DNA from 3 places in the Vogesella indigofera genome. Region 1 is predicted to be linked to each of the others. Evidence: predicted binding sites of a transcription regulator. Region 1 holds the regulator's gene; each other region holds the start of a gene.
What was found. Region 1 encodes HrcA, which represses chaperone genes, less so after heat shock. Its sites were predicted from a motif close to ATTAGCACTCGNNNNNNNCGAGTGCTAAT; they were not measured.
Positions count from the first base shown of each region.

Region 2: groES (co-chaperone GroES) is a predicted target of HrcA. The motif match lies at 1,476-1,504, and genes of this name have one in related genera.
Region 3: rpoH (RNA polymerase sigma factor RpoH) is a predicted target of HrcA. The motif match lies at 1,645-1,673, and genes of this name have one in related genera.

Region 1 is NZ_JAQQLA010000007.1:90,183-94,364, reverse strand. It holds gene alaS (alanine--tRNA ligase) at 1-33, opposite strand, end outside; gene recX (recombination regulator RecX) at 152-607, opposite strand; gene recA (recombinase RecA) at 607-1,671, opposite strand; gene hrcA (heat-inducible transcriptional repressor HrcA) at 1,913-2,929, shown strand; gene mltB (lytic murein transglycosylase B) at 2,977-3,993, shown strand; gene dnaX (DNA polymerase III subunit gamma/tau) at 4,024-4,182, shown strand, end outside.
Region 2 is NZ_JAQQLA010000004.1:367,708-371,889, reverse strand. It holds gene PQU89_RS07495 (MraY family glycosyltransferase) at 192-1,325, shown strand; gene groES (co-chaperone GroES) at 1,572-1,859, shown strand; gene groL (chaperonin GroEL) at 1,907-3,550, shown strand; gene PQU89_RS07480 (Nif3-like dinuclear metal center hexameric protein) at 3,687-4,182, shown strand, end outside.
Region 3 is NZ_JAQQLA010000011.1:63,878-68,059, reverse strand. It holds gene ftsE (cell division ATP-binding protein FtsE) at 29-682, shown strand; gene ftsX (permease-like cell division protein FtsX) at 679-1,587, shown strand; gene rpoH (RNA polymerase sigma factor RpoH) at 1,707-2,567, shown strand; gene PQU89_RS15645 (PglL family O-oligosaccharyltransferase) at 2,643-4,182, opposite strand, start outside.

The DNA.
Region 1 (4,182 bases):
GAGGAACTTCTGGCGGATTTCAGCTGTTTTCATGGTGATTGGTCAGTATCTTCAGTGAATTCGGGTTGCGGCCAACCTTGCGGTGGCGCGGTGCAAAAAGCGATGCCCGATTGTGGCAAGCGTGGCCGGTGCTGGCAAGTGCCGCTGCCGCTCATTCGTCGTCAATGTCACGGCTGGCGCCGCGCAGGATGCGTTGGATGATGTCCATGGTAAAGCCGCGGCTGGCGAGAAAGCGCATCTGCTTCAGCCGCTCCTGCTGGTCGGCCGGTGGGCGGCCGAACTTGCGCTGCCAGATGGCACGCGCGGTCGCCAGATCGTCCTGCTGCGCCAGCGCGGACTGGATGGTGTCGCGGTCGATGCCGCGTTCGCGCATTTCCTGCGCCAGGCGGCGGCTGCCGTAACGTTGGCTGCGGCTATTGGCAAAGGCTTCGGCAAAGCGGCTGTCCGATTGCCAGTGATCGGCCGCCAGCTGCTCCAGCAGCGCGTCGACTTCTGCTTCGCTGTCGGCAAACGGCGCGAGCCGCCGCTTCAGTTCCAGCCGCGAGTACTCGCGGCGGGACAGAAGATCGACGGCTCGCGCCTTCAGACTTTTTTCAGTGCCGGCCATCAGGCATCAAAGGTGTCGTCGAGCAGCTCTTCTTCGTCTGCTGAGTCATCCTTGTTGGCCACGGTCTGTACGCCGACGGTTTCGCGGATCTTGCGCTCGATTTCCTTGGCGATTTCCGGATTGTCCTTCAGCCACTGGCGGGTATTGTCCTTGCCCTGGCCGATCTTCTGGCCGTTGTAGGCGTACCAGGCGCCGGACTTGCTGATGAAGTCGTGCTCGACACCCATGTCGATGATTTCGCCTTCGCGCGAGATGCCTTCGCCGTAGAAGATATCGAACACCGCCTGCTTGAACGGTGGGGACACCTTGTTCTTCACGACCTTGACGCGGGTCTCGTTGCCGATGACCTCTTCGCCCTTCTTGATGCCGCCGATGCGGCGGATGTCCATGCGCACCGAGGCGTAGAACTTCAGCGCGTTACCGCCGGTGGTGGTTTCCGGGCTGCCGAACATCACACCGATCTTCATGCGGATCTGGTTGATGAAGATCACCAGCGTGTTGGTGCGCTTGATGTTGCCGGTCAGCTTGCGCAGTGCCTGTGACATCAGACGCGCCTGCAGGCCAACGTGGCTGTCGCCCATTTCGCCTTCGATTTCCGCCTTCGGCACCAGTGCCGCCACCGAGTCGACCACGATGATGTCGACGCCGCCGGAGCGCACCAGCATGTCGCAGATTTCCAGTGCCTGTTCGCCGGTATCCGGCTGCGAGATCAGCATCTCGTCGACCTTGACGCCCAGCTTTTGCGCGTAGGACGGGTCGAGCGCGTTTTCCGCGTCGATGTAGGCGCAGGTGCCGCCCAGCTTCTGCGCCTCGGCGACCACTTGCAGGCACAGTGTGGTCTTGCCGGACGATTCCGGACCGTAGATTTCCACCACGCGGCCACGCGGCAAGCCACCAACGCCCAAGGCGAGGTCAAGGCCGAGAGAACCGGTACTGATCACCTGCAGGTTTTCATGCACCTGGTTGTCGCTCATGCGCATGATCGAGCCTTTGCCGAACTGCTTTTCGATCTGGGCCAGTGCTGCGCTCAGGGCCTTGCTCTTGTCTTCGGAACGCTCCGCCATGCTTGCTCCATTCATTCAACGGTGTGGTGTAAGGGATTAGGTTTGATTATGTACGTTTTCATCTGGCGTGCCAAATAAAAGCGACAGGCAACGATGCGTGCGCGCCACAAGGGCAGGGGCGCGCGGGATATCAAGCGCAGGATTATCGCACAAAACCCCCGGAGGCCAAGCTTGCTTCTGGCATAGCCGGCGGCGCAAGTAATGCTTTTGGCGGCAAGCCAAGCTGTGCCAGAATGGCTGCATGTTGAATGAACGTACGCAACGCCTGCTCAAGGTGCTGGTCGAGCGCTATATTGCCGACGGCCAGCCGGTCGCCTCGAAAACGTTGGCCGCAGTCTCCGGTCTGGAACTGTCGCCGGCCTCCATCCGCAACATGCTGGCGGACCTGGAGGCGATGGGCCTGATTGCGTCGCCGCATACCTCGGCCGGACGGGTGCCGACGCAGCGCGGCTACCGCCTGTTCGTCGATCGCCTGATCACCATCCAGCCGCTGGCGGCGCCGATGGTGCAGGAGCTGCGCCACAACCTGCAGCCGGATAGCCCGCAGCGCGTGCTGCAGGCGGCGTCGCAGATGCTGTCGGAGCTGACCCAGTTTGCCGGCGTGGTGATGACGCCGCAGCGCCCGGACGGCGCCTTCCGCCAGATCGAGTTTTTGCGCCTGTCCGAGCGGCGGGTGCTATTGATCCTGGTGACGCTGGAAGGTGATGTGCGCAACCACCTGTTCAACACCCCGCGCGATTACAGCGGCAGCGAGCTGATCGAGGCCGCCAATTTCCTCAACCAGCACTACGCCGGCCAGGCGCTGGCCGGGGTGGTCGACCGCATGGAGCAGGAGCTGACCTGCCTGCAGGGCGACATCTCCGGACTGATGACGGAGGCGATCCGTTTCGGCCGCGAGAGCCTGAGCGGCGACGAGGTGATGGTGTCCGGCGAGGGCAAGCTGCTGTGCGCCAACGACTTCGGCGGCGACCTGCAGCGGCTGCGCGAGCTGTTCGACACCTTCCAGCGCAAGACCGAGCTGCTGCAGCTGCTGGAGCAGAGCCGGCAGGCGCCGGGGGTGAACCTGTTCATCGGCGACGAGTCTGGCGTGGTGACGCTGGACGACTGCAGCGTGGTGATCGCGCCGTACCGGATGGGCGGCCAGGTGGTTGGCACCCTCGGCGTGGTCGGTCCGACGCGCATGGCTTACGAGCGGGTGATCCCCATCGTCGACATCACCGCGCGGCTGGTCTCCAGCGCACTCAATTTCAACGACTAGAATTCAATCACCGGCCGCCTTGCGGCCAACCTTTTGACGGATCCGCCATGTCTTTTCTGCCCAAGATGCTGTTGTCCCTGCTGGCGCTGTGCGCCGCGCTGGCCCGTGCCGATGCCGCCTTTCTGGCGCGCCAGGACGTGCAGCGCTACATCGACGAACAGGTCGCCGCCGGTGCGCTGACGCGGCCGGAGCTGGAGGCGGTGTTCGCCAATGTCGAACTCAAGCCGAACATCATCAACATCATGGACCGCCCGTCTACTGCGCGGCCGTGGTACCAGTTCCGTCCCAATTTCTACAGCGAGCGGCTGATGGGCGAGGGCGTGGCGTTCTGGCAGGCCAACGAGGACGCGCTGCGCCGCGCCGAGCAGCAATACCATGTCGCGCCGGAAATGATCGTCGCCATCATTGGCATCGAGACCCGCTACGGCGGCAACACCGGCAGCTTTCGCCTGGCCGATGCGTTGTCCACGCTGGCCTTCGACTATCCGCGCCGCGCCGCGTTCTTCCGCGACGAGCTGACCGAGCTGCTGCTGCTGGCGCGCAGCGAGAACGTCAACGCCTTGTCGCTGAAGGGCAGCTACGCCGGGGCGATGGGGCTGCCGCAGTTCATGCCGTCCAGCTTCCGCAAGTGGGCGGTGGATTTCGACGGTGACGGCCATCGCGATATCTGGAGCAACCGCGTTGACGCCATCGGCAGCGTCGGTAACTACTTCCAGCTGCACGGCTGGCTGGGTGGCGACGACGTGGTGGTGCCGGCCGAGGTGGCACCGGGCGAGGCGCTGGACAAGTTGCTGGCCGACAAATTCAACCTGCACTACAGCGTGGCCGAGCTGAAGGCGCTGGGGGTGTCGCCGCAGGCGCCGGTGCGTGACGACGCCAAGGCGGTGCTGTTCGCGCTGGAGGTGGCGCCGGGCGAGGTGCGCTACTGGCTGGGGCTCAATAATTTCTACACCATCACCCGCTACAACAAGAGCATGCTGTACGCGATGGTGGCGCACGAGCTGGCGCAGGAAATCCGCAACCGCTACCTGGCGACGCGTTTTGCCGCCACGCCTGCTCCCTGAATCGGGCGCAAACTGCTAGAATCGCCCGCCATGACCTATCAAGTTCTCGCCCGCAAATGGCGCCCCAAACGCTTCGCCGATCTGGTCGGCCAGGAACACGTGGTGCGCGCGCTCAGCAATGCGCTGAAAGAATCGCGCCTGCACCACGCCTACCTGCTGACCGGTACCCGCGGCGTGGGCAAGACCACC
Region 2 (4,182 bases), on a different contig from region 1:
AAAATTCTTTTTTGGTTGCCGCTATCTGCTTCGCGATTTACGTATCTACGTATCTTGGCTTTGTCCGTTGCCACGAATTCAGTCTGCAGCCGCGTGGCGATAGGCTGCGCTGGGTGTCGGCGGCGTTGTCGGGTTGCGATTTTAAAGCTTGATTAAGACAATTGTTGGTGTTTCTTTTTGAGGAGTTGGACGTGTTCATCGGCCTATTTTTTGGGGCGCTCCTAGCCGCTATGTTGATGACTATCGCCATCATTCGCAGTGCCCATCTGCATGCCCACTTGTCGATGGATGGGGACTTGTCCGGTCCGCAGAAATTCCACGCGACACCTACCCCGCGCGTGGGAGGGGTGCCCATCATGGTCAGCATGATGTTGACGGCTTCTGGCACTTGGTATGCGGGCTTGCCAGAGTTTGCCTCTCTGCTACTGGCCAGTTTGCCGGTATTTTTGGCTGGTTTGACCGAGGATTTGACCAAGCGGGTGCGTCCGCTATATCGCCTGTTGTTTGCTTTTGGTTCTGCAGCCATGGCGATATGGCTGTTGGGTGCGGCCTTGCCGTCGTTAGGCATTCCAGGTGTGGACGATGCCATGACGGCGTTACCGTGGTTGGCTCTGTTGCTGACGGTGTTTGCTGTGGGGGGGGTGTGCCACGCAGTCAACATCATTGATGGCTACAACGGGCTGATGGGTGGGGTGGCCATGGCGATTGCCGCCGCCTTGGCTTATGTGTCGTCTACCGTGGGTGATATGGCACTGCTTGCCATTTCGCTCTCCTTGCTGGGGGCCATTCTGGGTTTCCTGGTGTGGAACTTCCCTCGAGGCATGATCTTTGCCGGTGATGCTGGGGCCTATCTAGTGGGCTTTCTGCTGGCGGAGGTGTCGGTGTTGCTGGTAGTGCGCCATCCTGGGGTGGTGTCGCCATGGTTTCCCATGCTGCTGATGATTTATCCTGTGTTTGAGACGGTGTTTTCTATTTATCGTCGCAAAAAACGTCAGGCCGCAGCAGGTTTGCCCGACAGCATGCACTTTCATCAGATGGTCTACAAGCGCTTGGTGCGGTGGATGGTGGGTAAGCGCGAGGCCAAGCATCTGCTGCGCCGTAACAGCCTCACCGCCCCTTATCTGTGGGGTGTGGCTCTGTTCTCGGTCATGCCGGCGACCTTGTTCTGGCAATACGAATGGGTTCTGCAGCTATGTTGTGCCTTGTTCATCTTGCTGTACGTTTGGCTTTATCGCCGGATTGTGCAGTTTCGCGCGCCGCGCTGGCTGGTGCTGCGTCGTGCCGAGGGTGATGTGCGTCCCAAGCTTGTCACTAGTTCCCGCTGATTCTTCTGTTTGCCTTGTGCCCTGCCGGCTTTCCAATCGGCAGGGCTTTTCCCTTGTCAGTATTCGTAGTGAACGCTATCGGCTTGGTGAGGTTGATTGATAAAAATTCCTCCGCCGTTGCCCTTGAAAACCCCTTGCCCCGTCCCTACCATTAGCACTCGCAAGCGCCGAGTGCCAGTCACTCGGTCAATCTGCTGCTTTGATAGGTATTCATCTTTCAACAGCCACTGCTATTAGGAGAGATCAATGGCAATTCGTCCTTTACACGATCGTGTTGTTATCAAGCGCCTTGAGGCTGAAGAGAAGACAGCCTCCGGTATCGTTCTGCCTGGCGCCGCTGCTGAAAAGCCGGACATGGGCCAAGTCGTTGCGGTTGGTAACGGCAAGATTCTGGAAAACGGCGAGCGTCGCGCACTGGAACTGAAGGTCGGCGACAAGGTTATTTTCGGCAAGTACTCCGGCCAGACCGTCAAGGTTGACGGCGACGAGCTGCTGGTCATGCGCGAAGAAGACGTAATGGGCATCGTCGAGTAATCCGACCCGCTACCGTTTATTGAACTGAATTCTGGAGATTGAAGAACATGGCTGCAAAAGACGTACGCTTTGGTGATTCCGCCCGCGCCAAGATGGTGGTGGGTGTCAATGTGCTGGCTGATGCCGTAAAAGTGACCCTCGGCCCGAAAGGCCGCAACGTGGTCCTGGATCGCTCCTTCGGTGCGCCTACCATCACCAAGGACGGTGTATCAGTTGCCAAGGAAATCGAACTGAAGGACAAGTTCGAGAACATGGGCGCGCAGATGGTGAAAGAAGTCGCTTCCAAGACTTCCGATGTGGCCGGTGACGGCACCACCACCGCTACCGTACTGGCACAGGCCATCGTGCACGAAGGCATGAAGTTTGTGACTGCCGGCATGAACCCGATGGACCTGAAGCGCGGTATCGACAAGGCCGTGATTGCCCTGGTCGGCGAGATCGCCAAGATCGCCAAGCCATGCGCAACCACCAAGGAAATCGCCCAGGTTGGTTCCATCTCTGCCAACTCCGATAGCGATATCGGCGACATCATCGCCACCGCGATGGAAAAAGTCGGCAAGGAAGGCGTGATCACCGTTGAAGACGGCAAATCGCTGAACAACGAGCTGGACGTGGTAGAAGGCATGCAGTTCGATCGCGGCTACCTGTCCCCGTACTTCATCAACAACCAGGAAAAACAGATTGCCGCACTGGATAATCCGTTCATCCTGCTGTTCGACAAGAAAATCTCCAACATCCGCGACCTGCTGCCGGTACTGGAGCAGGTGGCCAAGTCCGGCCGTCCGCTGCTGATCGTTGCCGAAGATGTGGAAGGCGAAGCGCTGGCCACCCTGGTGGTGAACACCATCCGCGGCATCCTGAAAGTGGTTGCCGTGAAGGCGCCAGGCTTCGGCGACCGTCGCAAGGCCATGCTGCAGGACATCGCCACCCTGACCGGCGGTACCGTGATCGCTGAAGAAGTGGGTCTGACCCTGGAAAAAGTGACCCTGGAAATGCTGGGTCAAGCCAAGCGCGTTGAAGTGGGTAAGGAAAACTCCACCATCATCGACGGTGCGGGTGATCACGCACAGATTCAGGCTCGCGTTGCCGAAATCCGTCAGCAGATCGAAGCTGCGACTTCCGACTACGACCGTGAAAAGCTGCAAGAGCGCGTGGCCAAGCTGGCCGGCGGTGTGGCCGTGATCAAGGTTGGTGCTGCCACTGAAGTGGAAATGAAAGAGAAGAAGGCCCGTGTCGAAGACGCGCTGCACGCAACCCGTGCTGCCGTTGAAGAAGGCGTGGTGCCTGGCGGTGGCGTTGCCCTGCTGCGCGCCCGCTCGACCCTGACTAGCCTGGCTACCTCCAATGCCGATCAGGCTGCCGGTGTGAAGATCGTGCTGAAGGCGATCGAAGCCCCGCTGCGCCAGATCGTTCAGAACGCCGGTGACGAGCCATCGGTGGTGGTGAACAAGGTGCTGGAAGGCAAGGGCAACTTCGGTTACAACGCGGCGTCCGGCGAATACGGCGACATGCTGGAAATGGGCGTACTGGACCCAGCCAAGGTGACCCGCACTGCACTGCAGAATGCGGCGTCCATTGCTGGTCTGATGCTGACTACCGACTGCATGGTTGCCGAGCTGCCGGAAGACAAGCCAGCAATGCCGGACATGAGCGGCATGGGTGGTATGGGCGGCATGGGCGGCATGATGTAAGCAGCCTCGCTCCCGCGACCTGGAAACCCCGCGCTACGGCGTGGGGTTTTTTATTGCGGCCAACCTTGTGGCAAGGTTGGCCGCATTGTTTTCCGGCGCTGCTCTGGCACAATGGCGGCAATTCAAGGAGATGATCATGCAATTGACGGAATTGCTGGCGGTGCTCGACGCCAAACTGGAGCCGGCCCGGTTCAAGGATTACGCCCCCAACGGTTTGCAGGTGGAGGGACGCAGCGAGGTCAGGAAGATCGTGACCGGCGTTACCGCCTCGCAGGCGCTGATCGACGCCGCCATCGCAGCACAGGCCGATGCCATCGTGGTGCATCACGGCTATTTCTGGAAAAACGAGGCGGCGCCGATTGTCGGCATCAAGCGCCAGCGCATCGCCAGCCTGCTGCAGCACGGCATCAGCCTGCTGGCCTACCATCTGCCGCTGGACGCCCATCCCGAGCTGGGCAATAACGCGCAGCTGGCGCGGCAGCTCGGCATTGCCAACCCGCAGCCGACCACAGCAGAGCCCTTGCTATGGCAGGGAGACTGGGGGCAGGGCACTGCGGCGGATTTTGCCGCGCAGCTGGCCAGCCGCCTGGGGCGCACGCCGTTGCTGCTGGGCAACGCGCAGCGCCGTGCCC
Region 3 (4,182 bases), on a different contig from region 1:
GCCAACCTTTAGTGCGGAATGATTGCCGATGATCCGATTTGACCAAGTCACCAAGCGCTACCCCGGCGGACACGAGGCGCTGCGCAACCTGTCCTTCACCGTGGAAAGCGGCGAGATGGTATTCCTCGCCGGTCACTCCGGCGCAGGCAAAAGCACGCTGCTGAAGCTGGTTTCCGGAATCGAGCGCGCCACCAGCGGCAATGTGCTGGTCAACAACCAGAATCTGAGCAAGCTGCGCGCTAGCCAGTTGCCGTATGTCCGCCAGCACATCGGCGTGGTGTTCCAGGATCACAAGATCCTGTTCGACCGCCCGGTATTCGACAACGTGATGCTGCCGCTGGACATCATCGGTTTCGACCGCCGCGATGCGCAGCGCCGTGTACGTGCGGCGCTGGACAAGGTCGGCCTCGCTGGCAAGGAAAAGGTGATGCCGATCCGCCTATCCGGCGGCGAACAGCAGCGGCTGTGCATTGCCCGCGCCGTGGTGCACCGCCCCAGCATCCTGCTGGCCGATGAGCCGTCGGCCAACCTCGACCGCGCCTACGCGCTGGACATCATGGAGCTGTTCAAGTCCTTCCACCAGGTCGGCGTCACGGTGCTGATCTCGGCCCACGACGAAACACTGATGGAAGACTACGGCCGCCGCATCATCCGGCTTCGTGAAGGACAATTCGCCGCATGAAACACTACCTGTACCTGCACGCGCAGAGCGCCCGCAGCGCACTGCTGAAGATCCTGCGCCAGCCGTTCGGCAACCTGCTCAACCTGCTGATGCTGGCCATCGCGCTGGCACTGCCGGTGTCGCTGTATCTCGGCGTCAGCAGCCTGCAGCAGTGGACCGCCAAGCTGAACACCACGCCGCAGATCACGCTGTTCATGGAACTATCCAGCGAACAGGCCGACCTGGCCGCGGTGGAGAGCAGCCTGAAGCACCATCCGCGGGTCGCCTCCTTCCGCTTCGTGCACAAGGATGCCGCACTGAAAGAACTGGAACAGCGCAGCGGCCTGAACGCGATCAGCGACGGCCTCGGCAGCAATCCGCTGCCGCACGCCTTCATCGTCACCCCGCAGCCGCTGGAGCCGGAGATGCTCGACCTGCTGCAGAAGGAGCTGTCCGGCCTGCCGATGGTGGAGTTGGCGCAGTTCGATGCCGCCTGGGCGCGCAAGCTGCACGCGATGATTACCCTCGCCGGCCAGCTCGCCTGGCTGCTGGCGGTGGTGTTTGCGCTGGCGATGGTGCTGATCAACCACAACACCATCCGCATGCAGATCCTGGCACGACAGGAAGAAATCGCGGTCTCGAAACTGATCGGCGCCACCGACAGTTTCATTCGCCGCCCCTTCCTCTACCACGCGGCGTGGCAGGGCGGGCTGTCGGCGCTGTTGTGCTGGGGCCTGAGCAGCTGGCTGGCCTACCAGGCCAATCCGGCGCTGGCCGAGTTCGCCAGCCTGTACGGCATCGATGCCCAGTTGCGCAGCCTGCAACCGCTGGAGGTGCTGGGCGTGCTGCTGGGCGCCATGCTGCTGAGCATGCTCGGCGCCAGGTTGGCCGCAGACCATCATCTGCGCAAAAACCAGCCGGCGTGACGCCAGAGCAAGACAATCGGTCTGATTGAAATTTGCCATTGGCAGGAACTCCCCGCGTCTGGCACTCTCATAATCCGAGTGCTAAGATAAGTCGGTCCATTTAGGAGGATTGCGAATACATGTCCACTTTTGCCCTGCCCGTACTTTCTTCCAACGGCAGCCTGGAACAATACATCCAGACCGTTAACAGCATCCCGATGCTGACCCAGGAAGAGGAGATCGAGCTTGCCACGCGTCATCAGCAACACGAAGACCTGGAAGCGGCAAAACGCCTGGTGATGTCTCACCTGCGCGTGGTGGTATCCATTGCCCGCGGCTACGCCGGTTACGGCCTGCCACAGGCCGACCTGATCCAGGAAGGCAACATCGGCCTGATGAAGGCGGTCAAGCGCTTCGAGCCGAATCGCGGCGTGCGCCTGTTCTCGTTCGCGGTGCACTGGATCAAGGCCGAGATGCATGAATTCATCCTGCGCAACTGGCGGCTGGTGCGTATTGCCACCACCAAGCCACAGCGCAAGCTGTTCTTCAACCTGCGCAGCATGAAGAAGGGCTTTGCCGCGCTCAGCGACAGCGAAGCACGCGCCATTGCCGAAGACCTCGGCGTCAAGCCTGAAGAAGTGCGCGAAATGGAAACGCGCATGAGCGGCCAGGACGTGTCGCTGCTGGCCGATGACAACGACGATGACGCCTACGCCCCGATCGACTGGCTGGCCGATGCCCACAACGAGCCGACCGTGACACTGGAGCGCCGCGCGGTGGATCGCCTGCAGAGCGAAGGCCTGCTGGAAGCGTTGTCGACACTGGACCCGCGCAGCCGCCGCATCATCGAGGCGCGCTGGCTGGCCGACGACAGCGGTGCCACGCTGCATGATCTTGCCGCCGAATTCGGCGTGTCCGCCGAGCGCATCCGCCAGATCGAGGCCAAGGCATTGGGCAAGATGAAGACGGCGCTGCACAGCGGTGTGGTCATCGACGCTTGAGCCACCCGCCCCTGTCGGACACAAAAAATCCCTGCCATGTGCAGGGATTTTTCATTGCTGCCCAGCCGCCTCCGTTCACGGCTTAGACATCGCCGCCTCCACCTGTTGCCGTAGCGGCTGCCACGCCACCTCTTCCGGCGACAGCGCGCGCAGGAAAAACGGCGCGTAGGTCGGGAACGAGGCCAGCGCCAGCCGCATGGTGTAGGCCGCCTCCTGCGTGCGCCCTTCCAGCGCCAGGAATTGTGCCTCCTTGCGCAGCACATCCGGATACGGCCGCATCTGCGCCAGCAGCGCGATCCACTGCCGCTGCGCTGGCGGACTGTCGCGTCCCGGCTTCACCACATCGTCCAGCAACCCCAGCGCGTGGAAGGCGAACAGCGGCTCGTTGCGCATGATCTGCTGCAATCGCTGCTGTTGCTGCGCGCTGCGCGGGTTGTACAGGCCCTGCATCTCGACGTAACGGTAGCTACCATACCCGGCCAGCAGCAACATCAGCAGCGCACCGTACTGTACCGGCCGGAACGGGCGGCGTTTGCCCCCCTCCGCCACCGGCGCCAGCGCCAGCAGCATCACCAGCACCGCCGGGAAATACAGGTACCACAGCGGGTACTCCAGCATGCTGTGCAATAGCGAGATGGCCAGCATGGCCAGCGGTAGCAGATGCACCGCCCGCGCCTGCCGGCCGCACCACGGCAGCAACACCCAGCCCAGACCCAGCAACACCGCCAGGGTGCCAATCAGGCCGACCTCGGCCAGCAGCTGGAACACTAGATTGTGGGCACTGCTGAACAGGCCACTGTTGACGCCGCTATCGACAAACTGCGGCAGCAGCTGTAGCCGCACGCTGTGGGACGCGTACTGCGACCAGCCGGCACCGAACCACGGCGCTTCGCGGAACACCAGCCACGCCTTGCCCCACTCCGCCAGCCGGCGCGCCCCCATACCGTCAGAGTTGGCCGCCAGCCGCTCGACCCCGCTGGCCACCAGCTCGCCATGCAATAGCGGCCGCAACAGCCACTCACCCAGCGGCAACGCGAACTGCATCAGCAGGAGCAGGCCGGCCGCCAGCAGCAGCCACTGCATCAGGCGTTTGCTGGCCTCGTCGCGCACGTGCCAATACCAGGCCGGCGCCAGCAACAGCAAGGCGGCGGCGTACAACAGCACGGTGCGGGAGCCGGCAAAGGCGATCGACAGCGCCAGCCACAGCAGCACCGCGATGGCCACGCCACGCGACAGCACCCGCGCCACCGCCAGCCAGCTGACCGCCACCAGCCCCCAGCTCAGGTAGTGCGCATACTGGTTGCGCTGCCCGATGTGGCCGAAAATATTGGAGGTCGGATGCGCGCCATCGTAGAACAGCACGCCACCCAGTAGCGGCGCCAGCCCGGTGAGCTGCGCCAGGCCGATCAGCGACTGTAGCAGGGCACCGACCAGCAAGCCCTTGGCCAGCACCGTCATCACCGTTTCGGCATCGCTCAGCGCCTGCCAGCGGGCAACGGCCAGCGCCAGCAGTGCCAGCGCGAGAAAGGCCAGCGCCGTTGCCGCATTGAGGCCGGGAAACAGCAACTCGACAAATAATGGCTGGCTCAGCCACAACAGCGCCAGCAACGCCAGC